Regions from separate parts of the Streptomyces sp. NPDC053755 genome, predicted to be linked through region 1. Evidence: riboswitches for the same ligand, from Rfam matches in the RefSeq annotation. Region 1 holds a riboswitch; each other region holds the start of a gene.
What was found. Region 1 has a riboswitch for cyclic di-AMP ahead of AB0K65_RS06170 (LysM peptidoglycan-binding domain-containing M23 family metallopeptidase). Riboswitches for the same ligand answer to the same signal wherever they lie in the genome.
Positions count from the first base shown of each region.

Region 1 (4,233 bases):
TGCCCGCTGGCCGTCTGCGACTGCCACATCGGCTACGTCCACCTGGAGACCCTGCCGCTGTACGACGTGTTCGCGGGCGGGGTCCTGGAGCGGATCCCGGCGGCCGTGCCGGCCGCGCCGCGCGGGGCGGGTACGCCTACAGGGGCATGAGGTCGGGCCGCTTCGCCAGCACGTGGTCGCCCGAGCTCTCACCGCGCAGCCGGCGGCCGATCCACGGGACCAGGTACTCCCGGGCCCACAGGATGTCGTCGCGGCGCACCTCCAGCGTGCCGCGCGGCGGCAGGGGCGGCCACGGCTGGTCGGGGTCGGCGGGGACCTGGATGCCGAGGACCTGGGCCGCCCGGAGCGCGACGCGGGTGTGCCCCTCGGGCGACAGGTGCAGCCTGTCGCCGTCCCAAGCCCGCCTGTCCTGGACGGACTTGAGGGACCACAGGTCCAGGACCGGGCAGCCGTAGCGGTCCGCGATGGCCCGGACGTGGGCGGTGTAGGTGGCGATCTTTCCCCGCAGATGGCGCAGCACGGGGACGTCGCGGGTGTCGAACCCGGTCGTCACCATGACGGTGCCGACGGCGGAGGTGAGGTCGGCGACGGCGCGCTCGAAGCGCTCGGCGACGGCGTCCGGGTCGCTGCCGGGCCGGATGATGTCGTTGCCGCCCGCGCAGAAGGTCACCAGGTCGGGGGCCAGCTCCTTGGCCCTCGGGACCTGCTCCTCCACGATCTGGTCGAGGAGGCGGCCGCGTACGGCCAGATTGGCGTAACGGAACGCGTCGGGCTCCGGCAGCCGGTCGGCGAGCAGGACCGCGAAACGGTCCGCCCAGCCGAGGTACTTCCCGTCGGGGCCGGGATCTCCGACGCCCTCGGTGAAGCTGTCGCCGATCGCCGCGTACGACCCGAATACGTCCATGTCTCTTGATCTCGAATCGTCTGCCACGGGAGCACATCTTTCCTTTACGGGTGTGACCTACGCGACCGTAAGGAGGTGTTGACGGAGGGTGAGATATGCCACCGGTCAAGATTGCACCAAGGCGGAATACGCGAAGGGCCCGGCACGAAGGTGCCGGGCCCGGTGCGCCCCCGGGGGGCAGCGGGTGCGCGGGACGCGTCAGACGCCGACGCCCTTCTGGCGCAGGTACTCGAGCGGGTCGATGTCCGAGCCGTAGCCCGGCCCGGTGCGCATCTCGAAGTGCAGGTGCGGACCGCTGGAGTTGCCGGTGGAACCGGACAGCCCGATCTCGTCGCCACCGCTGACGGACTGGCCGGCGGAGACGGAGAGGGAGGAGAGGTGGGCGTACTGCGAGTAGGTGCCGTCGGCGTGCTGGATGACGACCTCGTTGCCGTACGACCCGCTCCAGCCGGCGGAGTACACCGTGCCGGCGCCGACGGCCTTGACCGAGGTGCCGGAGGAGGCCATGAAGTCGACGCCGGTGTGGTAGCCGGAGGACCACATGGAGCCGGAGGCGCGGTACGGGGTGGAGATGCCGTTGCCGACCGGGGCGACCCAGCCGGAGGCCGCGGCCCGCGGCTCCTGGGCGGGCGCCGCCGCCGTGCGCTCGGCGCTGCGGGAGCTGCGCGTCGCGGAGTCGTCGGAGGAGGACTTCTCGGCCTTCGGCGCGGCCTTGGGGGCAGCGGCCTTGGGCGCGGGCGCCTTGGCGGTGGACTTGGCGCCGATGGTGAGCTTCATGCCGGGGAAGATCAGGGAGGGGTTCTCGCCGACGACCTGCCGGTTGTCCTGGTAGAGCTTCTTCCAGCCGCCGGCCAGGTGGTGCTCGGTGGCGATCTTGGACAGGTAGTCCCCGGCGACGACGGAGTACGTCCTGGGCTTGGCCTTGGCGGCGGCCGGGGCCTTCGCGGGAGCGGCGGCGACGGCGGCGACGGCCTGCTCGGGGGTCGCGGCGGGAGCGGACTTCTCGGCGGCGTGGGCTCCGGTCGCGCCGAGGAGCGGCAGGGCGACGACGGCGCCGCCCGTTCCGGCGGCGACGAATCCGCGCGTGATCGGGTTGACCTTGGGACGGCGGTGCTTACCCTTCGCGGGCATGGCGAATTCCTCTCCGTCGCCTGCGAGGTGAGCTGTCGGGTTCGGGCTGGAGTTGCCCGGTCGCCATGGCGCGCGACTTCACCCCAAGCCGTTCCGGATCGACCGGACCGGCGTACTACCTGGGTCCCCCGCTCCTGCCATACGTGGGTGGGTGCGGATTCCGGACGGTGGCAGGATTCGGCGGTCCGACCGGATTGACGGTGACCGTAGACGAGCCGGTCGGCGCGAACAAGCCGTCCTATTCCCCGCGCATTCCGAGGGCTGATCTCCGCCCGGAATTCCGGTCACCCTCCGTGGATGCCGCCCCCTCGGTCTCCTTTTCTCGCAGGGAGTTCACGAAAGACGATCAGGCACGTTCCGTCACGGTTATGACGCTGCTCACGCACCGAAACCCATCTCCCCTTTTACCAGGGCGCGTTATCACCAAGGCCCTAATTCGGACAGAACACCCATTCCCGTCCGAGGGGTGTGCGCGGGGGCCACCACCCGGAATGATTGCCCCAGGAACCGATCTCGTATCGTCGAAGTCCGCCAACACTCAGGAGCACTCGTGACGCAGCAGCTGCCGCAGGTCTCGTCGACCGAACCCGAGCTGAGCGGGGTCCGCAACTTCCGGGACGTGGGCGGCCTGCCGACCATGGACGGCCGGTCGGTCAGGTTCGGCCGCCTCTTCCGCAGCGGCCACCTGGCGCACGCCACCGAGGAGGACGCGGCCTTCCTCGCCGGCCTCGGGCTGCACACCGTCTTCGACTTCCGCAACGCGGCCGACCGGAAGGTCGAGGGCGCGGACGTCGAACTCCCCGGCGTGCGGAACGTGAACATCCCGCTGAACGACCCGGCCGACGGCAAGGAGTTCTGGAAGCTGGTCAGCGGCGGGGCACTGGAGCAGCTGCGCGAGGCCCTCGGCGACGGCAAGGCGGCCGACCGCATGGCTGGTTCGTACCGGAAGATGGTGGTCGACCGGACGGCGGAGCACAGCCGGGTCCTGCACGCGATGGCCGACGACAGCGTGCCCGCCCTGATGCACTGCGCCGCCGGCAAGGACCGCGCGGGGCTGTCCATAGCGATCTCACTGCTCGCGGTCGGCGTCGAGCGGGAGGCGATAGAGGCGGACTACGTCAAGTCGAACGACCCCCACCGCCGCTACAAGATCCGTCGCAGCTCCACTTCCGCGGACGCGATGGCCCCCGAGGTGATGGAGCTGCTCGGCCCCCTCTTCGACGCGCGGGTGGAGTACCTCCGGGCGGCGTTCGACACCATGGAGCGGACCTGGGGCACGACGGAGAACTACCTGTCGCAGGGCCTCGCGCTCGCCCCCGAGACGCGGGAGCGGCTGCGCGCGCGGCTGGTCACCGAGGCCTGAGCCGGCGAGGAGCCGCGCGCGCCCGGGAGGCCGGGACCGGGACCACCGGTCACGGGTTCTGACCGCCGAGCGTGAACAGCAGGTAGAGGAAGCCGGCGAAGAGGTGCCCGGCCACGAGATAGGCGAAGAGGCGCAGGACCAGCCCCTTGGGGAACTTGCCGCCCCCTCGCTCCTCGCCGGTGACCGCAGTTGATTTGTCGGACATGTCGGATCCCTTCCGTGGATTCACCGCGGGAGCGCGGTCCCGTCACCGAGACACGTCTCGGCGGCGGGGCTCTGCATCAGCGTGTGGACGAAGAGCAGATCGGCGCCGCCGCTCGTGGCGGCACCGATGCGATGGGGCGTGAGCGAGTCGAAGTGGGCGCTGTCGCCAGGATCCAGGACGTGCACGGCGTCGGCCAGCGACAGCCGCACGCGGCCGGCGACGACGTGCAGCCACTCCTCACCCGGGTGGACGCGCACGAGGTCGGAACGGGTGGCGTACGGCACGTGGACGCGGAGCGCCTGCAGCGCGCGCCCGGGCCCGCCGGCCTGGTGGTAGATCCAGCCGTCGGCCTCGACGGGCTCGGACCGGCCGGCGCGGATGACGGGGTCCCGCTCGGCCGGGACCTCGCCGAGGAGGGCGGAGACCGTCGTACCGTAGATGCGGGCCAGCGCGAGCAGCATCGGCAGCGAGGGCTGGCGACGGCCCGTCTCCAGCCGGGACAGGTGCGCCGGGGAGAGGCCGGCCCTGCGGGCGGCGGCCTCCAGCGTGAGCCCGCGCCGCCGGCGCAGCCCGCGCAGCTGGGGGGCCACGTCCGGAAGGACGGCGGCTTCGTCCGGTCCGTCCGGCGCG
Region 1 covers NZ_JBFASK010000004.1:8,552-12,784, forward strand. The annotation lists gene AB0K65_RS06160 (STM4011 family radical SAM protein) at 1-150, shown strand, start outside; gene AB0K65_RS06165 (SGNH/GDSL hydrolase family protein) at 137-904, opposite strand; gene AB0K65_RS06170 (LysM peptidoglycan-binding domain-containing M23 family metallopeptidase) at 1,103-2,035, opposite strand; cyclic di-AMP (ydaO/yuaA leader) riboswitch at 2,040-2,228, opposite strand; gene AB0K65_RS06175 (tyrosine-protein phosphatase) at 2,586-3,398, shown strand; gene AB0K65_RS06180 (DUF6126 family protein) at 3,448-3,603, opposite strand; gene AB0K65_RS06185 (XRE family transcriptional regulator) at 3,624-4,233, opposite strand, start outside.

Region 2 (4,233 bases), on a different contig from region 1:
CCGGCTTCGCGAACACCCGGCCCGACGGCGGCTACGCCCCCCGCCCGGACTTCCGCCCCCTCACCCGCTTCGAGGGGCAGGGCCTCGACAAGGGGCACGTGGTCCACGACCTCCTCTTCCGGCGGGTGTAGGCCGGGTTTTCCACAGGGCACGGAACTCCCGCGCACGTTGTCGGTGCGGCTCGTTAGGGTCGCTTACGTGTCGAACCCCGTTCCCTCCCCCGTACCCGCCAGGGATGCCGAGGAGCCGGCCTTCGCCGGCGTCCCCGGCCGTGCCCAGTGGCGCTACCGGCCCCGGCGCGCCTTCTGGCGCAGCAAGGCCGTCCGGGCCGTCGCGGTGATCACGGTGCTCGCGCTGTGCGCCCTGGTGATCCTCGCGCTGGTGCGGGACGAGACCGGGACGGAGGGTTTCCTCGTCGGGCTCGGTCTGGCCGTGCTGCCCGTGCCGCTCCTGATGGCCGCGTTCCGCTGGCTCGACCGCGTGGAGCCGGGCCCGTGGAAGAACCAGCTCTTCGCCTTCGCCTGGGGCGCGTTCGCGGCCGCGCTCGTCGCGCTGACCGCCAACACCTTCGCGGTCCGCTGGATAGCGACCGCGACCGCCGACCCCACCTCGGCGGACACCCTCGGCGCGACCGTCGTCGCACCGGTCGTGGAGGAGAGCGCCAAGGCCGCCGCGGTGCTGCTGCTCTTCCTCTTCCGCCGGCGTGACTTCACCGGGCTGATCGACGGGGTCGTCGTCGCCGGTTTCACCGCCACCGGCTTCGCCTTCACCGAGAACATCCTCTATCTCGGCAGGGCCTTCGGGGAGGACCAGGAGTTCGGCTCCTCGGGCCTCGGCTCGGTGACGGCCGGCACCTTCTTCGTGCGGATCGTGATGTCGCCGTTCGCGCATCCGCTCTTCACCGTGCTCACCGGCCTCGGCTTCGGCTTCGCGGCTCTCGCAGCCCGCCGGAGGCGAATCCGCCGGATCCTGCTCCCCGTGGCCGGCCTGGTCCTCGCCATGGGCATGCACGCCCTGTGGAACGGCTCGGCCGTGTTCGGCGGCTGGGGGTTCATCCTGGTGTACGGCATGTTCATGGTGCCGGCGTTCGCGTTGCTGACCTGGCTGGCGATATGGAGCCGGCAGCGGGAGCTGCGCACGATATCCGGGCAGCTCCCGGCGTACGCGGCGGCGGGCTGGCTCTCCCCCGCCGAGCCGCTCGCGCTCTCCTCCATGCGGGCCCGCTCGATGGCCCGCGCCTTCGCCGCACGGACGTACGGAAAGCCCGCGGCGCAGGCGGTCGGGGAGTACGAGGCCTTCGCGACGACCTTGGCGTTCCTGCGCCACCGGGCCGAGCGGGGCGCGGCGGAACCGGACTTCGCCGCCCGCGAGCAGGAACTGCTGCACCACCTCTGGCAGCGCAAGGCGGTGGCCTCCCCCGCGCTCACGTACGCGGCGCGGGCCACCGGGCAGGTGTGGGCGCCGCCGCAGTACCTCGACTACAGCGGCTACAACCCGTACCGCAGCTGACGGACGCCCGGCCCGTACCGGGCACGGCGGCGTCCGCCGCGCCGGCCAGGACCGACCTGCCGGGTCAGACGTTCAGGCCCTTGTCCCGGAGCCAGGCCGCCGGATCCACGCCGGATCCGCCCGGGGTGTGGACCTCCAGGTGGAGGTGGGCTCCCGTGACGTTGCCGGTCGCGCCCACGCGGCCGATCGTCTCGCCGGTGCCCACCGACTGACCGGCGGCGGCGGTCATGGAGGAGAGGTGGCAGTACCAGATCTCCGTACCGTCCTCCAGCTCCAGGACGATGCGGTAGCCGTACGCGCCGGACCAGCCGGCCGAGGTGATGGTGCCGCCGTGGACCGCCTTGACCGGCGTGCCCGTGGGGGCGGCGAGGTCGAGACCCGTGTGGTAGCCCGAGGACCACATCGAGCCGGACTCGCCGAAGGTGGAGGTGATGACGTAGGAGGAGGTGGGCAGGGCGTAGCTCGCGGCGAGCTTCGCCAGGCGCTCCGCCTCGGCCTTGGCCGCCGCTTCGGCCTCGGCCTGCTTCTTCGCCTCGGCCGCCGCCTTCTCCGCGGCGCTCGCCTTGGCGGCCGCCTCGGCAGCGGCCTTCTCGGCCGCCGCCTTCTCCGCCGCGGCCTTCTCGGCGGCGTCGGCGGATGCCTGCTGCTGCTCGGCCTGCTGGAGGATGCGGGCGCGCAGCGCCTCGCCCGCGTCGGCGGTGGACGCGGAGGCGGTGGTGGCCTCGGCCGCCCCGGTGCCCTCGGCCTCCAGGGCGAGTGTGGCGGTGAGCGGCTGGAGGTTGCCCGTCGCGGCGACGTCGCCAGCTCCGTCGGTCCCGTCCTCGAGGAGTTCGCCGACGCCGGGCAGCTGGGAGGCGTCCGGGAGGTCGAGGTCGGGAAGGGATATGGAGACGGCGGGCTTCTCCTGGGCGGTGGCCAGGCCGCCCGCGCCGACGGCGGCGATCACACCGACGCCGAGGACGGTGGAGGAGCGGGCGAAGCCGGAGCGCTGCTTGACGACGCGGTGACGGCCTCCGGAGCGGGCCTGCTGGCGGAGGGAGTCCTCGGTCGGGTTCCACTCCTCCCAGGTGCCCGCGTCGTGGTCCGTCCCGGCGGCACCCGAGGCACCGAACGCGTCGAAGGGGGCTTCGGGGGCAGGGGTGTTGGACGCCACGGAGGCGTGCTCCTTTCCTTCCTTCTCGCCTACCGGGTTAGCTGACGGGTTCGGAGCAGGAAGGTCTCCTACGGGCACGGTCGCACAGGTGCGAAAGCGCCCGATTCACCCCAAGTGGTGGTTCCCCGGTTCCCTTTCAGGATTCGGCGCACGCGCACGGTGCCGTCTCTTGCGACGACTGGGACGACCGCGCTGCGTTATCGAACGTTAATAGACAGGGGGTCCTGATTCCAAGCTGTTCCTACTGATCGTTCACAGGATTGCGGGGTATTGGCCCGACTTGACCCCCCTCCCGTGAAAAGGCGGTGCGCAACTCGAAACTGATGTTAAGTCAACTGTTATCGGAGCGGGATCTTTCGATCACGGATGGTCACGACCGCCCCCGTCACGGCACCACGGGCATCGTCCGCCGCCGCACCGGCTGCCCCAACGCCGGACGGCTCACCGCCAACAGCGCCATGTCGTCCGTCGTCCCGCCGCCGGTGTACCGGCGCACATCGTCGACGAGCGCGTCGAGCAGCTCCTCCGGCCCCGGGAAGATCCTCCCGGCGAGACGCTCCGCCGGGTCGTAGAAGGCCCCGTGGGCGTCGCGCGCCTCCGAGAGGCCGTCCGTGAAGAGGAGCAGCGTGGCGCCCGGCGGGTACGGCGTCGCGTCTGCCCGGTCCGGCCACGCGGCCAGATCGCCCATTCCGAGGGGCAGCGCGGGCTCGGTCGGCGCCAGCATGGTCAGGCCGCCGTCGGCGAACAGCAGCAGCGGCTCCGGGTGCCCGCGGTTGACCACCCGGATGAGCCCGGCACCGCGCGGGATCTCGGCCAGGACGGCGGTGGTGAACCCCTCGGCGGCGTCCAGGCCGGCCCGCCGGGTGCCCTCGCGGGCCAGCGCCCGCTCCAGGCGCTGGGCGACGCCCTCCAGCGTCGACTCCTGCTCGGCCGCCTCCCGGAAGGCGCCGATGACGACGGCGACGGCCTCGACCGCGTCCAGGCCCTTGCCCCGTACGTCACCGACCACGAGCCGTACGCCGTGGGGGGTGTCCTGGACGGCGAACAGGTCGCCTCCGATGAACGCGTCCGCCTGCGCGGCCTCGTAGCGTGCCGCGATCTGCAGCCCGCCGATCCGCTCGGCGGGCGTCGGCAGCACGGCCTTCTGCGCCGCCTCGGCGATCACCCGCGCCGATGCCAGCCGCTCGCCGCTGCGCCGCACGACCCGGTTGATCAGCAGGGCGAGGGCGGAGACCGTGATGACCGTGAAGGTCTCGGTGAGCGCCGGGACGTCGGTGAGGGTGTCGTTGTAGACGTGCAGCCCGATGGAGGCCAGTACGGCGGCGATGCCGGTGAGCAGGGTCGTCAGCATCGAGAAGAGCGGGGCCGCGATGAGCGGGGCGGCGGAGAACAGCGGGGCGGCGGTGTAGGCGGGCGGGGTCGACAGGTCGAAGACGATCCCTCCCGCGATGACCAGCGGAGGCAGGGCCCGGATGAACCGGCGGGCGCGTTCGCCACGCGGACGCGGATGCCCGGAGGTCCCGTTCCCCGCCGCTGGCTGCCCCACCTGTGCTCTCCTGCCGGGTCCGTAC
Region 2 covers NZ_JBFASK010000062.1:15,577-19,809, forward strand. The annotation lists gene trmB (tRNA (guanosine(46)-N7)-methyltransferase TrmB) at 1-131, shown strand, start outside; gene AB0K65_RS31480 (PrsW family intramembrane metalloprotease) at 199-1,509, shown strand; gene AB0K65_RS31485 (M23 family metallopeptidase) at 1,574-2,662, opposite strand; cyclic di-AMP (ydaO/yuaA leader) riboswitch at 2,674-2,821, opposite strand; gene AB0K65_RS31490 (PP2C family protein-serine/threonine phosphatase) at 3,048-4,208, opposite strand.
Region 2: another riboswitch for cyclic di-AMP. It lies ahead of AB0K65_RS31485 (M23 family metallopeptidase); the one in region 1 lies ahead of AB0K65_RS06170 (LysM peptidoglycan-binding domain-containing M23 family metallopeptidase).

Region 3 (4,233 bases), on a different contig from region 1:
ACACGCGTACGTCCCCGCACACGGTACGGGACCGGGTGCGGGGACGTACGGAAGCTACCTGCGGGGGGTCGTTCAGCCCTTGAAGCGGGGGAACGCGCTGCGGCCGGCGTAGACCGCGGCGTCGTCGAGGATCTCCTCGATGCGCAGGAGCTGGTTGTACTTGGCGACGCGCTCGGAGCGGGCCGGGGCGCCGGTCTTGATCTGGCCGCAGTTGGTGGCGACGGCGAGGTCGGCGATGGTGACGTCCTCGGTCTCGCCGGAGCGGTGGGACATCATGCACTTGAAGCCGTTGCGCTGGGCCAGCTCGACGGCGTCCAGGGTCTCGGTCAGCGAACCGATCTGGTTGACCTTCACCAGGAGGGCGTTCGCGGACGCCTCCTCGATGCCACGGGCCAGGCGCTCGGGGTTGGTGACGAACAGGTCGTCACCGACGAGCTGGACCTTGGCGCCCAGCTTCTCGGTGATGACCTTCCAGCCGGCCCAGTCGTCCTCGAACAGCGGGTCCTCGATGGAGACCAGCGGGTAGGAGGCGACGAGCTCCTCGTAGTACTCGGTCATCTCGGCGGCCGAGCGGGACTTGCCCTCGAACTCGTACGAGCCGTCCTTGTAGAACTCGGATGCGGCGCAGTCGAGCGCGAGCGCGATGTCCTTGCCCGGGACGTAGCCGGCCTGCTTGATGGCCTCGAGGATGAGGTCGAGCGCGGCGCGGTTGGAGTCGAGGTTCGGGGCGAAGCCGCCCTCGTCGCCCAGGCCCGTGGAGAGGCCCTTGGTCTTCAGGACGGACTTGAGGGTGTGGTAGACCTCCGTGCCCCAGCGCAGCGCCTCGGAGAAGGACTCCGCGCCGATCGGGGCGATCATGAACTCCTGGATGTCCACGTTGGAGTCGGCGTGCGACCCGCCGTTCAGGATGTTCATCATCGGAACGGGCAGCAGGTGCGCGTTCGGGCCGCCGAGGTAGCGGAACAGCGGGAGGTCGGACGCCTCGGAGGCGGCGTGCGCGACGGCGAGGGAGACGCCGAGGATGGCGTTGGCGCCGAGCGAGGACTTGTCCGGGGTGGCGTCCAGGTCGAACATCGCCTGGTCGATCAGGCGCTGCTCGGTGGCGTCGTAGCCGACGAGTTCCGGGCCGATCTGCTCGATGACGGCGAGGACGGCCTTCTCGACACCCTTGCCCTGGTAGCGGTTCGGGTCCCCGTCGCGAAGCTCGAGGGCCTCGAACGCACCGGTGGAGGCACCGGACGGAACGGCAGCACGGCCGGTGCTGCCGTCGTCGAGGCCGACCTCGACCTCGACCGTGGGGTTGCCTCGGGAGTCCAGGATTTCCCGGGCTACGACGACGTCGATGGACGGCACGAGCATCTCCTTCTGGGATGTGACGCTAGATGTGACGCATGCGGTGCAGGGTCGCTTTGGCCTTGCGGCAAGAGCCTAACCGGCTCCGGGGCTCCAGCCCGCCGGGCGCCCGCCCGCTGGGACGAAAAAGGACCCAAGGGCATGCATATGGGGACGGACGAACCCAGAACTACTGGACAGTAACGAGGCCGGGCCGCCGGATGGGCTCCCGGGTGCGGGCCGGGCGGGCCGACGGCGTGCCCGTGACGCGCGGAACCCCGGCCCGACGCGCACGGGGGAAGGGCGCGCCGGACCGGGGTGGTCACCGCGGGAGGGTCGTGGGGCCCGTGGAAGCCGCCGGACTCACACGGGCCGCCGGGCTCACTTCAGGTGGAGCTGCTGGCCCGGGTAGATCAGGTCGGCGTCGTCGACGATGTCCTTGTTGAGCTCGAAGAGCTTCGCCCAGCCGCCCTTGACGTCGTGGGCGGCGGCGATGGTGCTCAGGGTGTCGTGGGCCTTGACCTTGTACTCGCCGTCGCCCTTCTCGACCTTCTTGCCGGTCGGGGTGGTGACGGTCTTCTTGGACTCGGCCTTCTTGGGCTCCGCGGCCTTCGGCGCGGTGCGCTTCTCGCTGCGGGTCGTCGGCTGCTCGGCCTGACGCTCCGGCGCGGGGGCGCTCTCCTCGGCGGAGCCGCCGTCGTACGAGGCGCCGGAGAGGCCCACGCCGCAGCTCGGCCAGGCACCCTTGCCCTGGCCCGCCAGGACCTTCTCGGCGATCTCTATCTGCTGCGACTTGGAGGCCTGGTCGGCGGTCGCGGCGTAGGCGGTGCCGCCGTAGGCGGCCCAGGTGGAGGCCGAGAACTGCAGGCCGCCGTAGTAGCCGTTGCCGGTGTTGATGGACCAGTTGCCGCCCGACTCGCACTGGGCGACGGTGTCCCACTCGGAGGCGGTGGCCGCGGAGGCGGACCCGGCGGTCATCAGCGGGGCGGCCACGGCGACGCCGGCGATGCCGGCGAGCGCGACGGCGCGGGTGGCCTTGGAAGCGCGACGGTGCTTGCCCTTGCTCGAAAGCAGCATGAAGTTCTCCTCACCGACGCCTGCGAGGTGAGCTGTCGGGTTCGGACCAAGTGAGTTGTCCGGCCGCGTGACCAGCACGCGGCTCCACCCCAAGCCGTTCCGGCCGTCTGTCTCGACGGCCGGGACCGGCACTTACCTGGGTCCCCCGCTCCTGCCTACGGCGCTTGCGCGACGACTGTTCCCATCGGCCGACGGCAGGATTCGGCGTTTTCGGTCGACGGGGCCCGCGGTGGCGAGCGGTGTCGACCGTAAACACAGACCCCCACGAAGTTCAAAGACGTCCATAGGGGAGAAATCGCCCCTACGCACCCCTGGGCGAGGGGCGTTTACGCAGGTGAGAAGCGACAGGAGCAGAGTTTGCGGACGTGGCGGGCCAGTTCGGGCAAAGAGACCCATGTCTCACTTACACAGAACCGGACATAGGGCCCCTAACTACCCCTGGGCGGGGACCGTTTCGGGCGACAGGTCGAGGCTCTGACCAGGCAGGATGAGGTCCGGATCGGCGCCCACCGTCCGGCGGTTGGCGTCATAGAGAGCGGTCCAGCCGCCGGGCAGCTCGTTCTCCTGGGCGATCTCGGTCAGATTGTCCCCCGGCTGCACGGTGTATTCGTCCGCGGTGCCGGAAGTGTCCGTGTTGTTCCCACCCGCGCCGGGTGTCGCGCTCTTTGTCGACCCGTCAGTCCCGTCGACACCGGCGGCCCCGTCGGCCGGCGAAGCGTGACGACCGCTCTCACGGCCCGCGTCTGTACCGGTTTCGAGGGTGTTGTCCGCATTGCCCGTCTCTGGGGCGGCGCCTCCGCGGTGCTTGCCGGTGCCGGGGGCGACCGGGGCGGAGGGCGCGGTGGAGGTCCCGGGCGTGGCACCGGTGCCCGGCGCGCCGGTGGTCGCCGAGGCGTCCGGCGACGAGGGCGCGGTGGAGGCGGGAGCCGAAGGCGCGGCCGGGGAGGTCGCGGGAGCGCTGGGGAAGGTCTCCGGCGCGGAGGGGCCGGCCGGGATGCCGGCGGTGCGGTTCGACTCCGCGGCCGGGCCCGTGGGCTCCTCCGGCGTGACCGGCGGTCCCGGGTCGACGTCGGGGACGGTGCCGTCGTTCGTCAGGCCGGCGATGGGGGCGCAGGTGGCCCACTCCGTGCCGCCCGCGGCGAACGCCCGCTCGGCCACCGTGATCTGCTGCGCGCGGCTGGCGAGGTCCGCGCTGGAGGCGTAGGCGAGACCGCCGTGCCGCTCCCAGGTCTCCTGGGTGAACTGGAGTCCTCCGTAGAGGCCGTTGCCGAAGTTGGCACTCCACAGGCCACCCGATTCGCACTCGGCCACCCGGTCCCAGGTGGCGACATCGGCGGCCGAGGCGGAACCCGCGCCGAGCAACGGCAGCGCGAGGGCCGATCCGGTCACACCTGCGGCGACGACTATGGCGGGGGCCTGGCGGGGTCTGCGGTGACGTCCGTTTCCGGAGCGCATGCGAGGTGCCTTTCGCGTGACGGCTGAGACTGCGGTGAACGTAGCGGCATTCGAACGTCAGTCACAAGTCGATGCAGCGGAGATCACGTAAAAGTCACAGTTTTGACGATGCGTCAGGTGCCAGATGGGGTGAACTCCACCGGAAGCGTGCGCAATCCACGCATGATGAGACCTCCGCGCCACCGCAGATCCGCCGGATCGACGGCGAGCCGGAGGTCCGGCAGCCGGGTCAGCAGCGTGGCGAGGGCGATCTGTCCTTCGAGCCGGGCGAGCGGGGCGCCGATGCAGTAGTGGATGCCGTGTCCGTACCCCAGATGCTGGTTGTCGCGCCGGGAGAGGTCGAGGGTGTCGGGCGCGTCGAACCGCGCC
Region 3 covers NZ_JBFASK010000010.1:130,559-134,791, reverse strand. The annotation lists gene eno (phosphopyruvate hydratase) at 73-1,359, opposite strand; gene AB0K65_RS13140 (transglycosylase family protein) at 1,714-2,409, opposite strand; cyclic di-AMP (ydaO/yuaA leader) riboswitch at 2,412-2,626, opposite strand; gene AB0K65_RS13135 (transglycosylase family protein) at 2,842-3,798, opposite strand; gene AB0K65_RS13130 (cytochrome P450) at 3,978-4,233, opposite strand, start outside.
Region 3: another riboswitch for cyclic di-AMP. It lies ahead of AB0K65_RS13140 (transglycosylase family protein); the one in region 1 lies ahead of AB0K65_RS06170 (LysM peptidoglycan-binding domain-containing M23 family metallopeptidase).